Regions from separate parts of the Desulfitobacterium sp. LBE genome, predicted to be linked through region 4. Evidence: riboswitches for the same ligand, from Rfam matches in the RefSeq annotation. Region 4 holds a riboswitch; each other region holds the start of a gene.
What was found. A riboswitch is a leader RNA that binds a small molecule or an ion and turns the genes downstream of it on or off. The one in region 4 is predicted to bind cobalamin.
Positions count from the first base shown of each region.

Region 1: linked by a shared signal. The riboswitch ahead of DESLBE_RS16525 (ABC transporter substrate-binding protein) and the one ahead of cbiE (precorrin-6y C5,15-methyltransferase (decarboxylating) subunit CbiE) in region 4 are both predicted to bind cobalamin.
Region 2: linked by a shared signal. The riboswitch ahead of DESLBE_RS16570 (ABC transporter substrate-binding protein) and the one ahead of cbiE (precorrin-6y C5,15-methyltransferase (decarboxylating) subunit CbiE) in region 4 are both predicted to bind cobalamin.
Region 3: linked by a shared signal. The riboswitch ahead of DESLBE_RS03715 (energy-coupling factor ABC transporter permease) and the one ahead of cbiE (precorrin-6y C5,15-methyltransferase (decarboxylating) subunit CbiE) in region 4 are both predicted to bind cobalamin.

Region 1 covers NZ_VLKD01000001.1:3,482,276-3,486,744, forward strand. Annotated here, with positions in the region: gene DESLBE_RS16515 (ABC transporter permease) at 1-450, opposite strand, end outside; gene DESLBE_RS16520 (ABC transporter permease) at 444-1,421, opposite strand; gene DESLBE_RS16525 (ABC transporter substrate-binding protein) at 1,541-3,181, opposite strand; cobalamin riboswitch at 3,483-3,673, opposite strand; gene DESLBE_RS16530 (metal ABC transporter permease) at 3,822-4,469, opposite strand, start outside.
Region 2 covers NZ_VLKD01000001.1:3,492,497-3,496,965, forward strand. Annotated here, with positions in the region: gene DESLBE_RS16565 (iron ABC transporter permease) at 1-800, opposite strand, end outside; gene DESLBE_RS16570 (ABC transporter substrate-binding protein) at 983-2,536, opposite strand; cobalamin riboswitch at 2,659-2,840, opposite strand; gene tsaA (tRNA (N6-threonylcarbamoyladenosine(37)-N6)-methyltransferase TrmO) at 2,890-3,297, opposite strand; gene DESLBE_RS16580 (MarR family transcriptional regulator) at 3,322-3,777, opposite strand; gene DESLBE_RS16585 (hypothetical protein) at 3,997-4,311, opposite strand.
Region 3 covers NZ_VLKD01000001.1:775,398-779,866, reverse strand. Annotated here, with positions in the region: tRNA gene DESLBE_RS03750 (tRNA-Thr) at 1-39, shown strand, start outside; tRNA gene DESLBE_RS03745 (tRNA-Leu) at 49-133, shown strand; tRNA gene DESLBE_RS03740 (tRNA-Ser) at 148-238, shown strand; tRNA gene DESLBE_RS03735 (tRNA-Asn) at 254-328, shown strand; tRNA gene DESLBE_RS03730 (tRNA-Ile) at 330-406, shown strand; tRNA gene DESLBE_RS03725 (tRNA-Gly) at 412-485, shown strand; gene DESLBE_RS03720 (CoA-binding protein) at 559-951, opposite strand; cobalamin riboswitch at 1,111-1,298, shown strand; gene DESLBE_RS03715 (energy-coupling factor ABC transporter permease) at 1,479-2,219, shown strand; gene DESLBE_RS03710 (energy-coupling factor ABC transporter substrate-binding protein) at 2,222-2,533, shown strand; gene cbiQ (cobalt ECF transporter T component CbiQ) at 2,612-3,382, shown strand; gene DESLBE_RS03700 (ATP-binding cassette domain-containing protein) at 3,428-4,279, shown strand; tRNA gene DESLBE_RS03695 (tRNA-Gly) at 4,324-4,398, shown strand.
Region 4 covers NZ_VLKD01000001.1:2,195,417-2,199,885, reverse strand. Annotated here, with positions in the region: gene DESLBE_RS10400 (glycosyltransferase family 8 protein) at 46-888, shown strand; gene cbiD (cobalt-precorrin-5B (C(1))-methyltransferase CbiD) at 917-2,080, shown strand; cobalamin riboswitch at 2,116-2,294, shown strand; gene cbiE (precorrin-6y C5,15-methyltransferase (decarboxylating) subunit CbiE) at 2,304-3,644, shown strand; gene cobI (precorrin-2 C(20)-methyltransferase) at 3,742-4,469, shown strand, end outside.

The DNA of each region.
Region 1 (4,469 bases), 1.3 Mb from region 4:
GCCCCGAATCCCCCCGCCTACGATATAACAGATTAAAATCATGAAGATCAGGTGAGGCATACCGATGAAGAGGTCAATGAGCCAGGAAATCAGTTCATCGACTTTTTTACCGAATAGGGCCGCAGCGGTTCCGAGCAAGGTGGCCACAGTAACACTGATCACCGTAGCAAAAATTCCCACGGCCAGGGACAGCCGCAGCCCTTTCATAGTTCGGGTAAACATATCCCGGCCCAGCCAATCCGTGCCAAACAAATGCTGCAAGCTGGGCATAAGATTCTTGCTGGCATTGTTCACGCGCAGATTATCGTTGCTTAAGATAAAACTGAGAATAAGGATCAAACCGATCAGGCAGGTGGAAAAGCCGATCATCCAAATAATCTTCTTGCGCACATTGCCGGTTTTTCCTGGGTCAAGAAGAACCTCCTCTTTCCTTCCTAATTGCTCTAGCATCTTAGCTCCCCCCTTTTAATGCGCGGATCGACAATGGTATTTAAGATGTCCGCAATAAAATTGCCAATAAAGACAAACAAGGAAGCGATTAAAATAATTCCCAGCAGCAGGGGAAGATCTCCTTTTAAGCCGGCGGTGGTCAGAGTGCTGCCCAGCCCCGGATAGGCAAATACCTGCTCCGCCAGAACGGAACCGCCGAACAATTCACTGAAATAGGCAAACTGAATGGAAATAGCCGGAATAATGGAGTTGCGGAAACCATGGTTTTTGAAAATCTGCCAGGCTGTTTCTCCTCGTGCTCTGGCAAAGGTCACATATTCCGTATTGAGGATATCGATCATTTTTTCCCGGGTGTGCATGGCGATATTGGCAACCCCTAAAAGGCTTAACGTCAAGGCGGGAAGAATGAAATGGCGGAGGCGGTCCGCCAAAGTAACATCGGCATCCGCCAGTCCTATGGGTTTAGTCAGGCCGATCGGAAACATTCCCAGCCAGACTGCAAAAACAAGCAGTAAAATTAAAGCCAGCAAAAAGGTGGGTATGGAAACCAGAATATAACTGTACCATTTAATAAAGCGATCCAGCAGCTTCCCTCTTCTCATGGCGGCCACCGCTCCCAGCAGATAGCCGAAAACACCGGACAAGAGCCATGCTGTTCCCATGAGCGCAAAAGATGTCATGGCTCTGCTTTTAATAATGTCCATAACGGGGACTCTATACAGCTTGGACATACCAAAATCACCCTGCAGCAAGGCCCCTGCCCAGGAAAAATATTGTTCCACAGGGGATTTGTTAACCCCCCAGTATTCCTTCAGCTTTTCCAGCTGTTCCTGTGACATAGAGGTATCACTGATCGCATAGGCATTGACAGGATCAATCGGAGACAAATGGATTAACCAGAAGGTCAGGATGGATAAGCCCAGCATCAGGGTAATCATGCGCAGAAAGCGCCTGAGGATTTTTTGAGACATAACACAGCACCTCCCGTTTATAGAGCGGCCCCATTCAAACAGGTGCGTTCAAAACGCCAATGCTTCGGGCAGGCGTTTCAGACGCACCTGTTCTGATAGAGCGTTCAGCTTGATTGGCTTTAAGGGTTGATCGACCACTCCGTGATATTGCCAAACAGTCCAAATTCATAGCCATGGGAATGCATGAGTTGGTTGCCGATATTCACCTGATCATTGACAAGGTACAGATGGTCGACACGGGCCAGCCAAACGATGGGAGCGTCACCAAGGGGGCTGAAACCGGTTTTCCCATCCCATTGGGCCAGTTTCCAGTATTGATTGGCTTCTTCCTGAGTGCTGGCGTACAAAGCTTTCTTTATATAGTCATCAGAAGTGGGATTGATATAAGAAGGCATGTTATTGTACCCGGTATTGATCACCTGAGATGAATACATAGTATACAATTGATGGGGGTGAAGTCGGCCGCCTCCCCATAGGCAGGCATTGGCCTTGCCCTGGATAAATATTTCATCCCAGGTAGCACCGATGATATTGATCTTAATACCCAGACCAAGGGCCTGATCGGCAACAGCCAGGGCGATGTCACCGCGCAGCTGGTCACTGGAAGGAAAATATAAATCAAATTCGGCCTTCAGCCCATCCTTCTCGACAATGCCATCCTTGTTGGTATCGGCCCACCCGGCATCTGCCAGCAATTGCTTGGCCTCTTCAACCCGGCCATCCTCAATGACCGTTTTTTCATTAAACCAGGGTGTGCCATCCACAATGGAATAGGCAGCCTTTCCGTATCCGTCCATGGTCACATCAATAATTCCCTGACGGCTTAACCCAATGTTCAATGCTTGACGGATGGCCAAATGAGAGGTAATATCATTGCCGACTTTGACCTCGTTGGCGTTGATATACCCGGTTCCGCCGCTGGGCAGGACAGGAAGACTAATTCCTCTGGAATCAACGCTCTCCAGAACGTGTAAGGTCATTCCCGGCAGGGTTTGTCCGGCAAATTTGGGAGGAATGTAACAAATATCAACTTGACCGGCCTTGGCCGCTGCAAAAGCGGCATCTTCCCCCAGCAGCAGGAAGGTGAGTTTCTTGAATTGAGGCTCCTCACCATACCAATAAGGGTTATAGTCCATGATGATTTGTTCGCCGTCATTATACTGGGTTACCTGATAGGGTCCGGAGCCAATGGGGTTTTTGGAATAATTGTCATCATAAATATGTTTGGGCACAATGCCGATTTCGGAAAGCTGACTGACAAATGTGGAACGCGGCTCTTGCAAAGTAAACACGATGGTATCCTTGCCGCTAATCTCCATTTTATCGACAAAGGAAAGGTCAAAGGCGATGCCGTCTTCTTTCAGCATTTCATAGGTAAACAGGACATCCTCTATGGTAACCGGGTCGCCGTTGGAAAATTTGGCATCATTGCGGATTTTGAAGGTCCAGGTATAGCCGTCTTTACTCGTCTCAAAGGATTTGGCCAGATCGCCGACAAAAGTTAAGTCCTTCGTGGCTTTAAGCAGTGAACTGTGGGTTAAGCGGATTTGCCCGATGGCACCCCAGGTCTTTTTGGGATCGAACATCCCATAATCGGCCATTCCCACAGCCAGGACCAGCTCCTCCTTCTTCCCTTCCTCCGGCGCCTTTGAAGTCGTCGGGGAAGGACTGCACCCAGGCAGGCCAACCAAAAGAACGACAACCAGAATCAGCAGGGGAGCGAACCGCTTCCGAAGCAAATGTAACTTGGGCTTGTTCATCTTTTCTACCTCCATAAAAATAGTTAAACTCCCTTACCTGCACCTTTGCTCATGAGCGGGGAAGCTCCTCTTCCTCCCGGCAATTTAGGTATGCTCAAGTAAGTTAGCTGCCTCTAACTATAAAAAAACTCTTGTATAATTTCAATTTCTTTCAGCTAATCTTTAGAATTCTTCAGAATCATTGACCCAAAATCATTGACCCAAAACAAAAAAACCCTTTCCAAACGGAAGGGCTTTCTATCCTGTATTTAATAATAGTGTTCTGAACACGATATCCACCTCCCTAACATCCCGTAGGTTGTTTTGAATCCGGGGCATGAGCAGGTCTCCTGGCTTAAGTTCCTCATTAACTCCCGTCTTCCCGGATATAACTATCCAGTGACCTTATGGTGAGTTAACTCCCTTCTACAGTGGCGGGCACCGCGTCAGCTTTGACTGACTTCCCTTACGGTTTTTCCTCTGAAAAATCGTACTCATCCCCATATGAAATTATAGATAGAATAAGAAATTTCTTGCCCAATTACAATGTATTTCAGCGAATCTTTAGAATTCTTCAGAATTACCTTCTTCAGAATAACTGAATCTGAAACAAAAAAAATGGATACCTCCTTCACAGGGATATCCCTCTTTTCTTGACAGCTTAGCCTGAAAGCAAGGTCTCATAGCTGCGCAGGCTGGTCAGGCGCCCCTGTTCAGTCAGCTTGATCACGCTGTTGTTTAACTCAATACACCCTTCCTTTTGCAAAAGGGCGATCAGATTTTTCGTAAGCTCCCCATCCAGGCGCAAATAACTTTGTATCTCAGCAAGGTTTGCTTCACTTTCCTCGTGGTGATAAAGATGGAGCAAAAGTATCATTTTGGCAAAGCCTATTTTTTGACTGCGGCGTCTGCTCAGCGTGCTCACAAGCCCCCGGCCGGGAGCAAAGATAAAGACCAGCAAGAAAGAAATTCCCGTCATCATGGCCATACAGCCGGCGATGGATACGTCCAGCAGGGCTGCCGCCCGATAGCCTAATAAGCCGTTGATGGCCCCGATCACCCCGCTTAAAATCAACATCCGCTTTAAATCATCGGTAAGCAGATAGGCCGTGACCGGCGGGCCAATCATAAACGCTACCACCAAAATGGAGCCCACCGCCTGAAAAGCCCCCACTGTGGTAAGCGAAACCAGGGTCATCAGACCGTAATGGACCAGGGTCGGCGCAAAACCCAACACAGAGGCCAGCATGGGATCGAAGGTGGCAAGTTTCAGCTCCTTGAAGAAGATGATGATCACCGCCAGGTTAAT
Region 2 (4,469 bases), 1.3 Mb from region 4:
CGGGCAATATGAGGAGCGATCAGACCGACGAAACCTATGGTTCCTACAAAACAGACGGATACGGCGGCCAATAGGGAACTCACAAATATAACCATTCGCCGCACCTTGGCCGTATCCACCCCGATACTCCTGGCTTTGGTATCATCCAAAGTCATAGCGGTCAGCTTCCAGGCATTTTTGAACAAAACCAAGAAGCAGATGACCAGCACCAGGGCAACAATGAAAAACTTGCTCCAGGTGGTTTTCAACAAACTGCCGAAATTCCAGAAGATCAGGCTTTGCAGCTGATTTTCATCGGCAATATACTGCAGAACCATGGTCAGGGAGTTAAAAAGAAAATTCAGCGCCACACCGAAGAGGATAATGGCCGTTTTATTGATTTGCCGCTGACGGGAAAAGATATAAATGGCCACAGCCACCATAAGGGCAAAGATGAAAGCGTTAACCGTTACAGCCAGGGTTTCCGGGACCTTTAAGGATTTCAGAACATTGGCGTTTAAAATCAATCCCATGGCTGCTCCGAAGGAGGCGGCGGCGGAAATTCCCAGGGTATAGGGGCTGGCAATGGGATTGCGGAGGATGGTCTGCAATTCACAGCCGCTGATGCCCAGGGACGCCCCCACCACTACAGCCATAAGAGCCATAGGCAGACGGATATCCTTGATGATCATGGAGTTATGCCCATCCCCTTCCCCCGTGAACAGCACTCTTAAGATATCGTGAATCGCTATGGAAGAGGAACCGATGGAAATATTTAGGATCACCAGGGCTGCCATGCTTACGGATAGACCGATAATCAAAAAGATCCTTCTCCTGATCAGCATATTATATAATTTTCGGTTGGCATTTTCCTCATGCTTAATCTTGATTCACCCCTTAGTCTTTCTTGCATAACCGGCATCCAAAAGGGCCGCGGAGAGCCGGAGCAAAGGCCGGTCTTAAACCCCCTTGTGCCTCCAGCGTTCCGAAGCCCTTGCCGTTTTTATTTCTTTAGGGAAATACGGTCTTCAAGGCCCGTAAACCAGGTGCTGATATCGCTGCCCACCAGCATAAATTGATCGAAAAACTCATCAAGGACCGCTTCCGGATTCAGATCCTTAAATTCTTCAGGGTAGAAGAGCTTGGCCATTTTCAGACAAGGGTAAAAAGCATAAATGGAGCGGCTGGTTGAGTGGGCAAATTCATAGACATTGTTGTTTTTAACCGCCTGCAAATTGCTCCAGCCGGTTCTGTTGATAATATCATACTGAGGAGGTTCTTTCTTTTGCTTAAGACTGTCCAGCCAGCCGTCATTGACTCCGCTGAGAATGATGTAATCAGGATCGGCTTTAATGACATACTCAGGATCAAGGGTATTGCTGCTTCCTCCGGCTGATGCTTTATCTAAAAGAACGGCATCGGCAATATTGTCGCCGCCGGCAATAGCAATCGGCAGACCCCATCCGGAAACGCTGGTTCCCGTGCTCCCGTAGACCTCGGAATATCCTGACTTTTCATAATAGACCTTGGGTTTATTCTGACGCTGAGCAAGATTTTTGGCTGCAAGGAGTTCATACTGCTTATCTATGAACGCTGCTACTTCAGCGGCTTTTTCCCCCTCCTGGAAAATCTTGCCCAGGAGCTTCATGGTCTCCTGAACCGACTTATCCAATGTCTTGCCGGGAACATCGATGAGAACAATGCTGATTCCGGCCGCCGTAAGCTGTTCCTCTATTTCCAAGGCATATTTATGAGCGGCCATAGCTGAATTGACGATGAGGACATCGGGATTCATGGACAAAACCATTTCCAGGTCAAAAGGCGCGTTATGATCGGAAATCTGGCCTAAATGTTGGGTATAGTCCCCGACAATGGGCTTATACAGCTGAGCATATTTTTGGATACCGCCACCGCCGTCCTGTCCGGAAGCAACCAGCATAGCAAAAGCCTCTTCACCTTTCAGCGGTATAATATAGTCGATGACATCCATGGTGCTGATAGCATAGGAGGAAATAGGCAGGTCAAGGGTTACCTCCCGGCCTTTGACATCCTTAATGGTTATGGAACCGGTGGTTTCTTTCTTTACGGGTAGGGCACTCTTATTCAGAGGGGACATGATCGCCCCGCTCTCTTCTTCAGGGGCAACATAACCGTAGTGAACAGGATCTGCACCGGCCTCCTTTAAGGCCGCGGCCACCCCATTGATGATCCCCTTACTGGTCAGTGTCGCACCGGCAATCACGTCCACATCCAGGGATTGAGCTTCTATAATACGCTGGGGTATTTTCTCCATGGCGATGCCGCCAACATCCTCGGTTTCCGTATTTTCGCCTATGGTAATCTTTGTGATTTTTCCTTCCTGATCCACTTCCGTGGTCACTTCAAGATCTCCGTGATAACCGGCTGCTTTTGCCGTGTAAGTCCCGGCTGCAACTGCTTTTTCAGCCGGTGGGTTTTCCGCCGGTTGGTTGGCGGCTGATGAATTGCAGCCCCCCAAGAGTATGATCATGACCATGACCAATAAGGCAACTATTCTTTGGCTATAGCGTTTCTCCATTGTTCTTCACCTTTCTTCCTGACTTTTTCCTGACCGGAGTCTGAGCATCTGTCCTGGTTTTTTTATGTCTTCTCTTTAATTTTGGGCAAAGAAAATAAATCACCCTCCCCTCCGGAAAATGAATTGTAGTTTTATTAACAGGCAGGTCTCCTGGCTCGCGCCTTTATTTATCGCCTTCCCAGTCTTCGCCAGTGGCATGAAGATAAATAAATCTTTAACGGCGCTTACAGTAACGGGGGTTGCTCAGGATTTGCACCTGATTCCCTTTTCATTACTTGCGTAAACCTGTCAATAGTTTCTTATTCAGCTTTAAACAACAAGCTCTATCCCTATGTCATTAAAACAAGTTTCGTTCAATCGGCCACAGCGGCCGGGTCAATATAAGGCTTAATATCGAGTACGGGGGTATTATCCAGCATATCCACTCCCTCAAAAAACAGACGGTTGCCCTCTCTTTTCACAAACCGGACTGTGGACAGACCGATGCCGTTGGGCCGGTTGGGGGATCGTGTGGAAAACACACCCATAACCTGATTGTTTCTGCGGGAAAGGGTCATCAGCTTATATCCCTCGGATTTATGAAAGTAAAACAAAATGACCCCATACTCTCCTTCTTGGATATCGGCAATACCTTCCTGGTATTCTTCGAGAATTTCAATAACAGCCGTCGTTTCTCCCGAAAGAGTGCTTTGCCTGGGGGCTTCGCCTTTTTCCTTATAAGGAGACTTGATATAGCCGATCGGTTTCATTAAGATCTCCACTGACTTCTCCTCCTTAGGCCACTTTTATCTATGCCTGCGTTCATAATCGGCGATATTATCCAGCATTTTATACAAAATCCGCCTGGCGGTTTCCCGCTCATCCTCCGTAAAATCTTTGGCCAGAATCCGGTTTAATCCTTTAAACACTTCATGAAATTCTTGTTCAAAGTCCCTTGCTTTGGCTGTGACATAAACAATTTTCTTACGCCCGTCTTTAGGGTCTTCTTCTCTGTATACATAACCCTCTTCTTCAAGCTTTTTCAAGGCTCTCGCTGTGTTGGCCTTATCGATATTGAGTAGTTCGCTTAACTCTTCCTGAGTTATACCATCGTAATTAAACAGCAATTGGGTCAAAAATGCCCATTGTCCCTGTCCGATGTTATAGTCTTTGACATTTCTGCCGATATAGGTCTGGCTATAACGATCGATGGCTGAAATCGCTTTGATCAGTGATTTTCTTTTGTCTATACGTTCGTTCATGCTCTTTCCTTTTAGTTATGTCGGCAGCGTTCAGGATTAATTCGTTGCTATCGCAACCAATTAATCCTAAAAACCCCTATTATTTTGTTGTTTTTCAACACAAGTTATTAATATGCTATACTATTCAATAAAATCTGTCAACTACTCTATTGATAACTTTCTCTTATGGCGACAAGGTTTAACAATCCTGTATGATGCCTAATTTCTTAACGCTAAGCATTAATACAAGATAGGATTTAACCAGATAAGTCCAAGATAGGACAGAGGAAATCTGAACACAACAAATAGCAACACAGAGAAAACACCTGTCAGCACATATTTTTCATTGTCTCTATAATTTTGGAATAGAGGATTTAGGGCACTATAAATGCCGCAAAATACTAAAAGATACAGAAGGCACGCCATCAGATAAGCTGGAAAAGGCACATTATAACCCTCTTCAGGACCCATTATTTTCATTTCAAACTTAAGTGCTATAATGCTGAGAAAAAAGCTTATTATTAAAAGCAGGACACTTAACACTAATCTTTTCACTTTTAGTCCCCCTCCTCTCTTGGGTGACTTTAGAAAACATCGGCTCCGCCGCCGATAGACCGCAGGCCTATTCCCATCATATTGGCCCATATAGAGCTGCCCTAACTACTTTAGTTATTTGATAACTCACAATACATATCATCAATATCATGCTACTA
Region 3 (4,469 bases), 1.4 Mb from region 4:
AGGATGAGGTCACCGGTTCAAATCCGGTTAACGGCTCCATAAAACAATGCGGGAGTGGCGGAACTGGCAGACGCGCACGTTTGAGGGGCGTGTGGGTAACACCGTATGGGTTCAAGTCCCATCTTCCGCACCAAAAAGCAGGGTTACGGAGAAGTACTCAAGTGGCTGAAGAGGACGGTTTGCTAAACCGTTAGAGTGGGTAACTGCTGCGAGGGTTCGAATCCCTCCTTCTCCGCCAGTAATAAATCAATATTCCTCGATAGCTCAATGGTGGAGCAACCGGCTGTTAACCGGTAGGTTGCAGGTTCGAGTCCTGCTCGGGGAGCCATGGCAGGGTAGCCAAGTGGTCTAAGGCAAGTGGTTCATACCCGCTCATTCGAGAGTTCAAATCTCTCCCCTGCTACCACACCTGCGGGTGTAGCTCAATGGTAGAGCACTAGCCTTCCAAGCTAGCTACGTGGGTTCGATTCCCATCACCCGCTCCATAGTTAAAACGAACCGTACTGATGCCAGTACGGTTTTTTGCTGCTTATTTTCAGGATTTGCCTTTTTTCAGGTTTAGCGGCGGGACCGGGCTTCAACCAGTACGCATTCATGAGCAATCAGCTGCATTTGGTTTGCGCGCCCTTTCATCAAGGCTTCATCGCTTTCGGCGCCAGGCTGCATCCAGACCCTTTTGATACCTAATTGGGCACATTGGTCAATAATTTGTTCCGATATCTGAGGAGGGACGATGAGGCTGACCACATCAGGGCGAACGGGCAAGGCGCTTAAAGAGGGGAAACAAGGCTCTCCGTCCAGCTCAGAGAGTTTGGGATTAATGGGATACACCGTATAGCCGCATTGTTTGAGTTTATGGTAGACCTTTGTGCCAAATTTGGTCGGATCTTTAGAGACTCCGACTACTGCCCAGATCTCCTGGTCTAAGAACTCTTGAATATCGTTTTGCATGGTTTTCTCCTTAGCTTAATTTTCATTGATTAAAATCCTCGGGATTAATATCACCATTTTGAACGTTTTTAAAATGCTCCCAACCTTAAATAAAATAAGTATTTATTTCTAATATAATTATATACAATTTGGCTGAAAAATTGCTATAATGTTCTTGAAATTAAATATTGAGAATTGAGTTGATTCTTCGCAAGAGGAATCATAAGGGAAGTCAGTTGAAGCTGACGCGGTGCCCGCCACTGTAAAAGGGAGTTAACCTACAATGATGTCACTGGATTACTGTCTGGGAAGACGTAGGTTAATGATGAACTTGAGCCAGGAAACCTGCTCATATTCTCGATTCAAGGAACCTACGGGATGTTAGGGAGGTGGATATCGGTGTTCAAGATAGTTTTATCTGATACAGGATAGCAAACCCTTCCGTAAGGAAGGGTTATTTTTCTTGCGGCGAAAACGCTTTTTCGATAGGTATTATTGAGTTTATTCTACAGATGATTGTTCGTATCAAAAATTAAGGAGTGGGGAGTATGAACAAACGTATACAGCTCTTTATTGGTTTAGTCTTGATGATGTTTTTTATTCCTTATAAAGCATCGGCTATGCATATTATGGAAGGTTTTTTACAGCCGGGGTGGGCCATTGCCTGGGGAGCTTTAGCAATACCCTTTGTCGTGTTGGGTATCTTTTCGATTAAGAAAACCATTTCTCTTAATCCACGCTTGAAGATTCTTTTAGCTATGGCCGGGGCTTTTGTTTTTGTGCTTTCTGCTCTTAAATTACCCTCGGTTACCGGGAGCTGTTCCCATCCAACCGGAGTAGGCTTTGGTGCCATCCTATTTGGCCCCACAGCTATGGCAGTTATCGGCGTTATTGTCCTTTTGTTTCAGGCCTTGCTGCTGGCCCACGGCGGATTGACCACCTTAGGCGCCAATACCTTTTCTATGGCAGTGGTTGGTCCCTTTGTAGCCTTTGGCGTGTATAAACTGGTACAAAAATTTAAAGGACCACAATGGTTAGGTGTATTTCTGGCCGCTTCCTTAGGCGATTTGGCCACCTATGTCATGACTTCCATTCAATTGGCCCTTGCCTTCCCTTCGGAAGTGGGCGGTTTTGCTGCTTCTCTTACTAAATTTGCCAGTATCTTTGCTGTGACTCAGATACCCTTAGCGATCAGTGAGGGGATTCTGACTGTCATCATCTTCAACGCACTGGCCAGCTATGGAAAAAGTGAGCTGCAAGATCTCAAGCTGTTAACAAAGGAGGTATAACAATGGCTAATTCAGGTGTAGAACAAACAAAACGATCCACTTTTAAGGTTAATGTGTTGTTATTCCTGCTTGTAGTGGCTATAACCGTTATTCCCTTAGTTCTTGTCCAGGACGCTGAATTCGGCGGGGCGGATGGTTTGGCCGAGGAAGAGATCCTGAATATTCAGGAGGATTATGAGCCTTGGTTTTCCCCCTTCTTTGAGCCGGCCAGCGGGGAAATCGAGAGCCTGCTCTTTGCCCTTCAAGCAGGCCTGGGAGCGGGAGTCATCGGTTTTGGCTTAGGTTATTATAAGGGCCGGAGTAAACACGATTAAACAACTTGGAACCCTATGGAACAGGAAACCGGCAAATGAATAAGTGCACACTGAAAGGGTAAAGGAGGCTGCAAAGATATGCTGAATACGGATACTTATGCCTATGCTTCTCGACTTAAAACGATTGATCCTATGCAAAAATTCATCGTTGCCTTCTTGACCCTGGGAGTGTGTCTGTGGGCCGATCAATTGTTTGTTTCTATAGCCGTGATTATGTTCATGAGTGGAGTTGCCATATTCTTCGGAGGGGCACCTCTCTCTGTATGGCTAAAATTGATGATCATTCCTATGTCGTTTTTAATGATCGGTATTTTTACAATTGCCGTTAATATTTCTCGTGATGTTTACAGCTTTTTATGGGCCTATTCCATAGCAGGCTATTGGGTAGGCATTTCAGAAAATGGGATACGGGAAGGGGTTAATCTCTTTTTTCGGGTGCTCGGCTCTGTATCCTGCCTCTATTTTCTATCCCTAAGCACTCCCATGGTGGATTTGCTGTCCGTATTGAGGAGGCTCAGGCTGCCCAAACTTATGGTGGAAATGATGGGACTTATTTATCGTTTTATCTTCGTGCTTTTAGAGACTGCTGGCACCATGCTGACTGCTCAAAACTCCCGGCTGGGCTATGTCAATCTTAAAACCGGGTATCGCTCAATGGGGAGTTTGGTATCTGTCCTGTTCATTCGTGCTTATAAACGCTCTAATGAGCTGTATACTTCTTTAGAGGCCCGAGGATATGACGGAGAGATCAAGGTTCTGGAGGAAAGCTATGAGAATAATAGAAATTTAGTGCTTCTGGCCGTAGTGATCAATGGAGCGTTTGTCTTCCTGACATTATTTTTAAAATGATAGATCTGCTAAAAGATTTGAGGAAAGAGAATGAAGGAAAGCATCATGCCGGATAACATCATACAACTTAAAGATTTGCACTACCACTATCCTGATGGAACTCACGCTCTTAAGGGAATCAATATAGTGATTCCCAAGGGTCAGGTTACAGCACTGCTAGGTGGGAATGGGGCAGGCAAATCCACCCTGTTCCAGCATTTGAACGGAATTCTGAAACCCTCTTCAGGAGAGGTGTTTTTTGGCGGTCAGCCTGTTGATTACTCCCGGAAAGGGCTCATGAACCTTAGGCAGGCTGTGGGCATGGTGTTTCAAGATCCGGATAATCAGCTGTTTTCGGCAAGCGTCTATCAGGATGTTTCCTATGGAGTGCTGAATCTCCAATTGCCTAAGGATGAGGTGCAGAGAAGGGTAGAGCATGCTTTGGCAAGAACGGGGATTTCCCATCTTCGCCATAAGCCCACCCATGCCCTCAGTTTTGGACAGAAAAAACGTGTCGCTATTGCCGGAGTTTTGGCTATGGAACCTCAGGTCCTGGTACTGGATGAACCTACAGCAGGGCTGGACCCCAAAGGAATTTCGGAGATCATGGAGCTTCTCTTAGAGACGCTCAAAGGGATGGATCTAACCATCCTGATCGCCACCCATGATATCGACATTGTGCCTCTCTATTGTGATCGGGTCTTTGTTATGGATGAAGGAACAGTGGTCTTAGAAGGAACCTGCAGTGAGGTCTTTGCCAAACGGGAAATGCTGCGGTCTGTAAATCTTAGGTTACCGAGAATAGGCCATCTTATGGAGATTCTAAAGTTCAAAGACGGCTTGGCGATGGACGAAATTCCCATGACCATTTCAGGGGCAAGAAAAGTGCTGAAGAATTTACAGCAAGGGAAAGCTTGACGAATTAGTATTTTTTGCTATAATTAATACTGTTCCTGTTCAATGCGGAAGTGGCTCAGTGGTAGAGCATTGGCTTCCCAAGCCGAGGGCCGCGGGTTCGAATCCCGTCTTCCGCTCCAATGAAAGTAAGACGCTGCAAGAGATTGCAGCGTTTTTTCTTTTTGTTTTCTTATGCCCAAAATTGCCTTGA
Region 4 (4,469 bases):
AGCATGCTCAATCAGGATAAGATCAATCAGCAAAGGGGTAAAACGATGAATATTTTAGTCACCCTGAACTCAAGTTATGTAAAACAGTTAATGGTTATGCTGACCTCTCTGCTTGACTCCAACCCAGGGGAGCAGTTTACGGTTTATGTAGCTCATTCCGCTATGTCCAAGGAGGACTTTGCACGTATCGATCAGGCCATTGATAGCTCACGATGCAAGGTTGAAGGAATTAAGCTGTCTGATGAAGGTTTGAGCAAGGCACCTATTACCAGCCGCTATCCCAAGGAAATGTATTACCGGATTTTTGCAGTGAATTATCTTCCCGATCACCTTGAACGAATTTTGTACCTGGATCCTGATCTTGTCGTCATCAATCCCCTAAAGGAGCTCTACACCATAGACTTCCAAGGAAACTTCTTCGCAGCAGCCTCCCATGTTAAGGAACTATTGAAAAAGCTCAATCACGTCAGACTTAATATGGCTGAAGACAGCACCTATGTCAATTCGGGGGTGATGATGATGAACTTGTCCCTGCTGCGCCAGGAACAGGATGTTCATGAAGTCTACCAATATATTGAAGAATACAAGCACCGCTTATTCCTGCCTGACCAGGATGTTCTTAATGGGGTGTATAGTGATAGAACTCTGACTGTAGATGCGAAAATCTATAATCTCAGTGAGCGGTATTATGCCCTCTATAATCTCAACCCCAAGTACTGGGATGCTAAAATTGATCTGGATTGGGTCCGCAGCAATACAGCGATTATTCACTATTGCGGCCGCAACAAACCCTGGAAAGACAACTATATTGGGGAGTTGGACGTTTTTTATAAAAACTATGAGCAAAAGGTTCGTGCCCAAATGAAGGATTTTGAAACTATGAGGTGAAATGATAGCATTATAGTTAAATACGATAATGGGTGGGGCGGCTGATATGAGGAAAAAGACGAAGGACAGGCATTCATGGAAAACGGGCTTTACTACGGGCAGTTGTGCAGCAGGGGCAGCAAAAGCTGCCTGCCTTTTGCTGAAAGGACTGCATCAGGGAACAGAGGTGGATATCCCGCTGCCTCAGGGCGAACGGCTTCAATTGCCTGTACATAGATGGGACAGGGCGGAAGATGTTGCTTGGGTAAGCATTATCAAAAATGCGGGAGATGATCCCGATGTCACCCATGGTTTGGAAGTGGTCGCCAGGGTGCAGCTCCTTTCTCAAAGAGGAGAAATCCTTATTCGCGGCGGGCGGGGCATCGGAGTTGTCACCAAAAAGGGTCTGCAGATTCCTCCGGGGGAAAGCGCTATCAATCCTGTTCCCCGGTCCATGATTCAGGCCGCGGTACGGGAGGTATTTCCCCAGGAAGAAATCCTGGTGGTGATCGAAGTGCCTGAAGGGGAACGGCTTGCTCTAAAGACCTTGAATCCCCGCCTGGGAATTATGGGAGGGGTATCGATCTTAGGTACAACGGGTATCGTCCGGCCGATGTCGGAAGAAGCCTTTAAGAATTCGATCCTGCCTGAATTGGATCAAGCCGTCGCTTATGGACACAAAGCCATTGTTCTGACTCCTGGCAATTATGGCTTTAAGGTAGCCAGGGAGCAGCTCATGGTCCCTGAGGAAGCCATTATTCAGATGAGTAATTTTGTGGGCTTTTTACTGGAAGAGGCTGCTTATCGCAAGATCGAAAAGGTGCTTCTCTTAGGTCATATTGGCAAACTCATTAAAGTGGCCGGGGGAATATTCCATACTCATACTCATGTTGCCGATGCCCGGATGGAGATCCTGGTGGCCCATGCCGCCCTGGCTGGTATGGATCAAAATTCCTTGCAGACCATCGCGGAGTTGCCGACAGTTGAAGGTGCTGCCGAGGAAATTCGCAGCAAGGGCTGGGGGAGCCTTTTATTTAAACTGGCTGAAAGGGCAAGCCACCGGGCTCAAGACCATGTGCATGGGGAACTTCAGGTGGGAACTGCCTTTACTTTGCTTAACGGAGAGATCATCGCCTGGGACGATCCGGCTATGGAGATCGGCAAAGAATTTTGGCATTGGCCGCCGGTGGAGGAGGAATTTTGGCGAAAATAGAGAATAGTTTAGTAATTCGAATTAAGTTGTCTTAACAACCGAATAGTATTCAAGGTTCCTCTTTAGAGGAAGAAAAGGGAAGCCGGTGAAAATCCGGCGCGGTCCCGCCACTGTGAACCACGAGTGTCTCTTAAGGCCCACTGGGATGAGCCTGGGAAGGGAAGAGGCATAAAGACTGGAAGCCAGGAGACCTGCCTTGAACATTGCGCTACGTCCACGAGCGATGGATGATGTAGTGACGATTTCGGAAATACCGAAGGGAAGAACCAAAGAGCCGCTCAGGGCTCTTTTTTGTTTAGCTTGCTTTTTTATTGAGCTTAATCGAGGGGAAGGTGATGGGATGATTCAAATAGTGGGGATAGGCCCTGGTACGAGAGCATGGGTTCCCCAGGCTGTTGAAGCAATGGTCGCTCAGAGTGATGTTTTGGTAGGAGGGATACGAGCCCTGGAGCTGTTCCCGGATTTCCAAGGAGAGTCATACCGGGTCACTGGAAATCTGGCGGAAACTCGGCAAACCTTGCAGAAAGTATTGCAGCAGGGCAAAAAAGCCAGTGTCCTGGTTTCCGGTGATCCAGGTTTCTATAGTCTGCTTCCTTGGCTGAAAAGGGAGTTTCCTCAAGAAGAAATTCAAGTATTGCCGGGCCTCAGCTCCATTCAGCTGGCCTTTGCCCGGGCAGAGATACCCTGGCAGGATGCAGAGCTGCTTAGTGTCCATGGCCGTCCGCTGAACTGCTTGCCTTTACATCTCAGCCGGCCAGTGGGAGTTCTTACTGGCGGTGAAAACTCACCCCGGAAGATCGCTGAGTATTATCACACCTATGGCTGCAATCCGCGGATTTCACTTGGCAACGCCTTAACCTATGCGGAAGAGCGTTGGCTGAATACAGATGCTGATCAGCTCATGAATTCAGAAGAAGATTTCGCCAATGCGGTGATGATCCTCTATCCGGAAGAAGCGGAGCATAAGCCGGAACAATCTGTCCTCTCCCTGCCCAGGAGCTTTGGCATCAAGGATGAGGAGTTTATACGCGGTGATGTCCCCATGACCAAGACGGAGATTCGCGTTCAAGTTCTGGCTAAGGCGGGAATTATCCCCGCGAGCCGGGTCTTGGATGTGGGAGCCGGGACGGGAAGTATAAGCATTGAAGCTGCTCTTCTGGCTCATCGCGGCTGCGTTTATGCGGTGGAGGAAAATCCGGAGGCACAAGAGCTGATCCTGAAGAATCAGGAGAAATTCCGGGTAAGCAACCTGCGCTTGATTCGTGGCTCCGCACCGCTGGCTCTGCAGGAAATCCCTCCTGTGGATGTCTGCATTATTGGCGGAAGCCATGGACAGATTCGGGAGATTTTACACCAAGCCCCTCTGGTACCTGGGGGACGGGCAGTGGTGACTGCCGTAACTTTAGAGACATTGGCTCATGGTATGGAGGCCCTGAAAAGCTTGCAATACGAGGATGTTGATGTGGTTTCGATCCAAGCTGTACGCTGGAAGGGCATTAAGGATATTCATCTTGCCCAGGCCCAAAATCCTGTATTTATACTCTCAGGAAGGAAAGGAAGCTAAGGTCTCCGCTCAAACACAGGAGCCAAGAACCCTGGCAAGGGAGCGGCACTGCAGAACTGCAAACTGGCTGCAAGACGAGGAACTAAGGAGGAACAAAGTGAAGAAGGATAGGAACGAAGACAAAAACACAGTAACCACCCTGATCGGGGAAAAGGCCAAATTCTATGGGGTGGGTGTAGGACCGGGGGACCCTAAGCTCATTACCCTGAAAGCCGTGGAAATATTACAAGCTATTCAAGTTGTCGCCATACCCAAATCCAAGATGGAGCGGGAAAGTGTTGCCTGGGAGATTGCCCAGTCACACTGCCCCTCCGGAGTCAGCATTTTAGAGCTGGAAATGCCGATGACCGCCGACGAAAGCATACTCCAGGCTGCTTGGCAGAGTGCAGCGGAGAAGATTGAGGCGGAGCTCAGTCAAGGGCATTCTGTTGCCTTCCTTACCTTAGGTGATCCTTCCTTATACAGTACCTATAGTTATTTACTGACCATTCTAAGAGAGCGGCTTGAGCCGGACCAAATAGAGACCATCCCAGGGATCACGGCTATGGCGGCTGCCGCTGCCCGGGTAAATTGGCCTTTAGCCACAGGTGATGAGCCTCTGATTGTTTTGCCGGGGATTGAAGGTTTAGAGGAGTATGAGCACTACCCTAATCTCGTCTTAATGAAAGTATCGCGGAATCTGCCGGAGGTACTGAATCATGTCCAAAGGACCGGGTCACAGGCGGTTTTAGCTACCCGGGTAGGTCAGGCGGGGGAAGAGATTCGTTTGCTTGATCCGGAGGAAGTGCTGGAGAAAGTGGACTATTTGAGTCTTGTGCTTTGCAG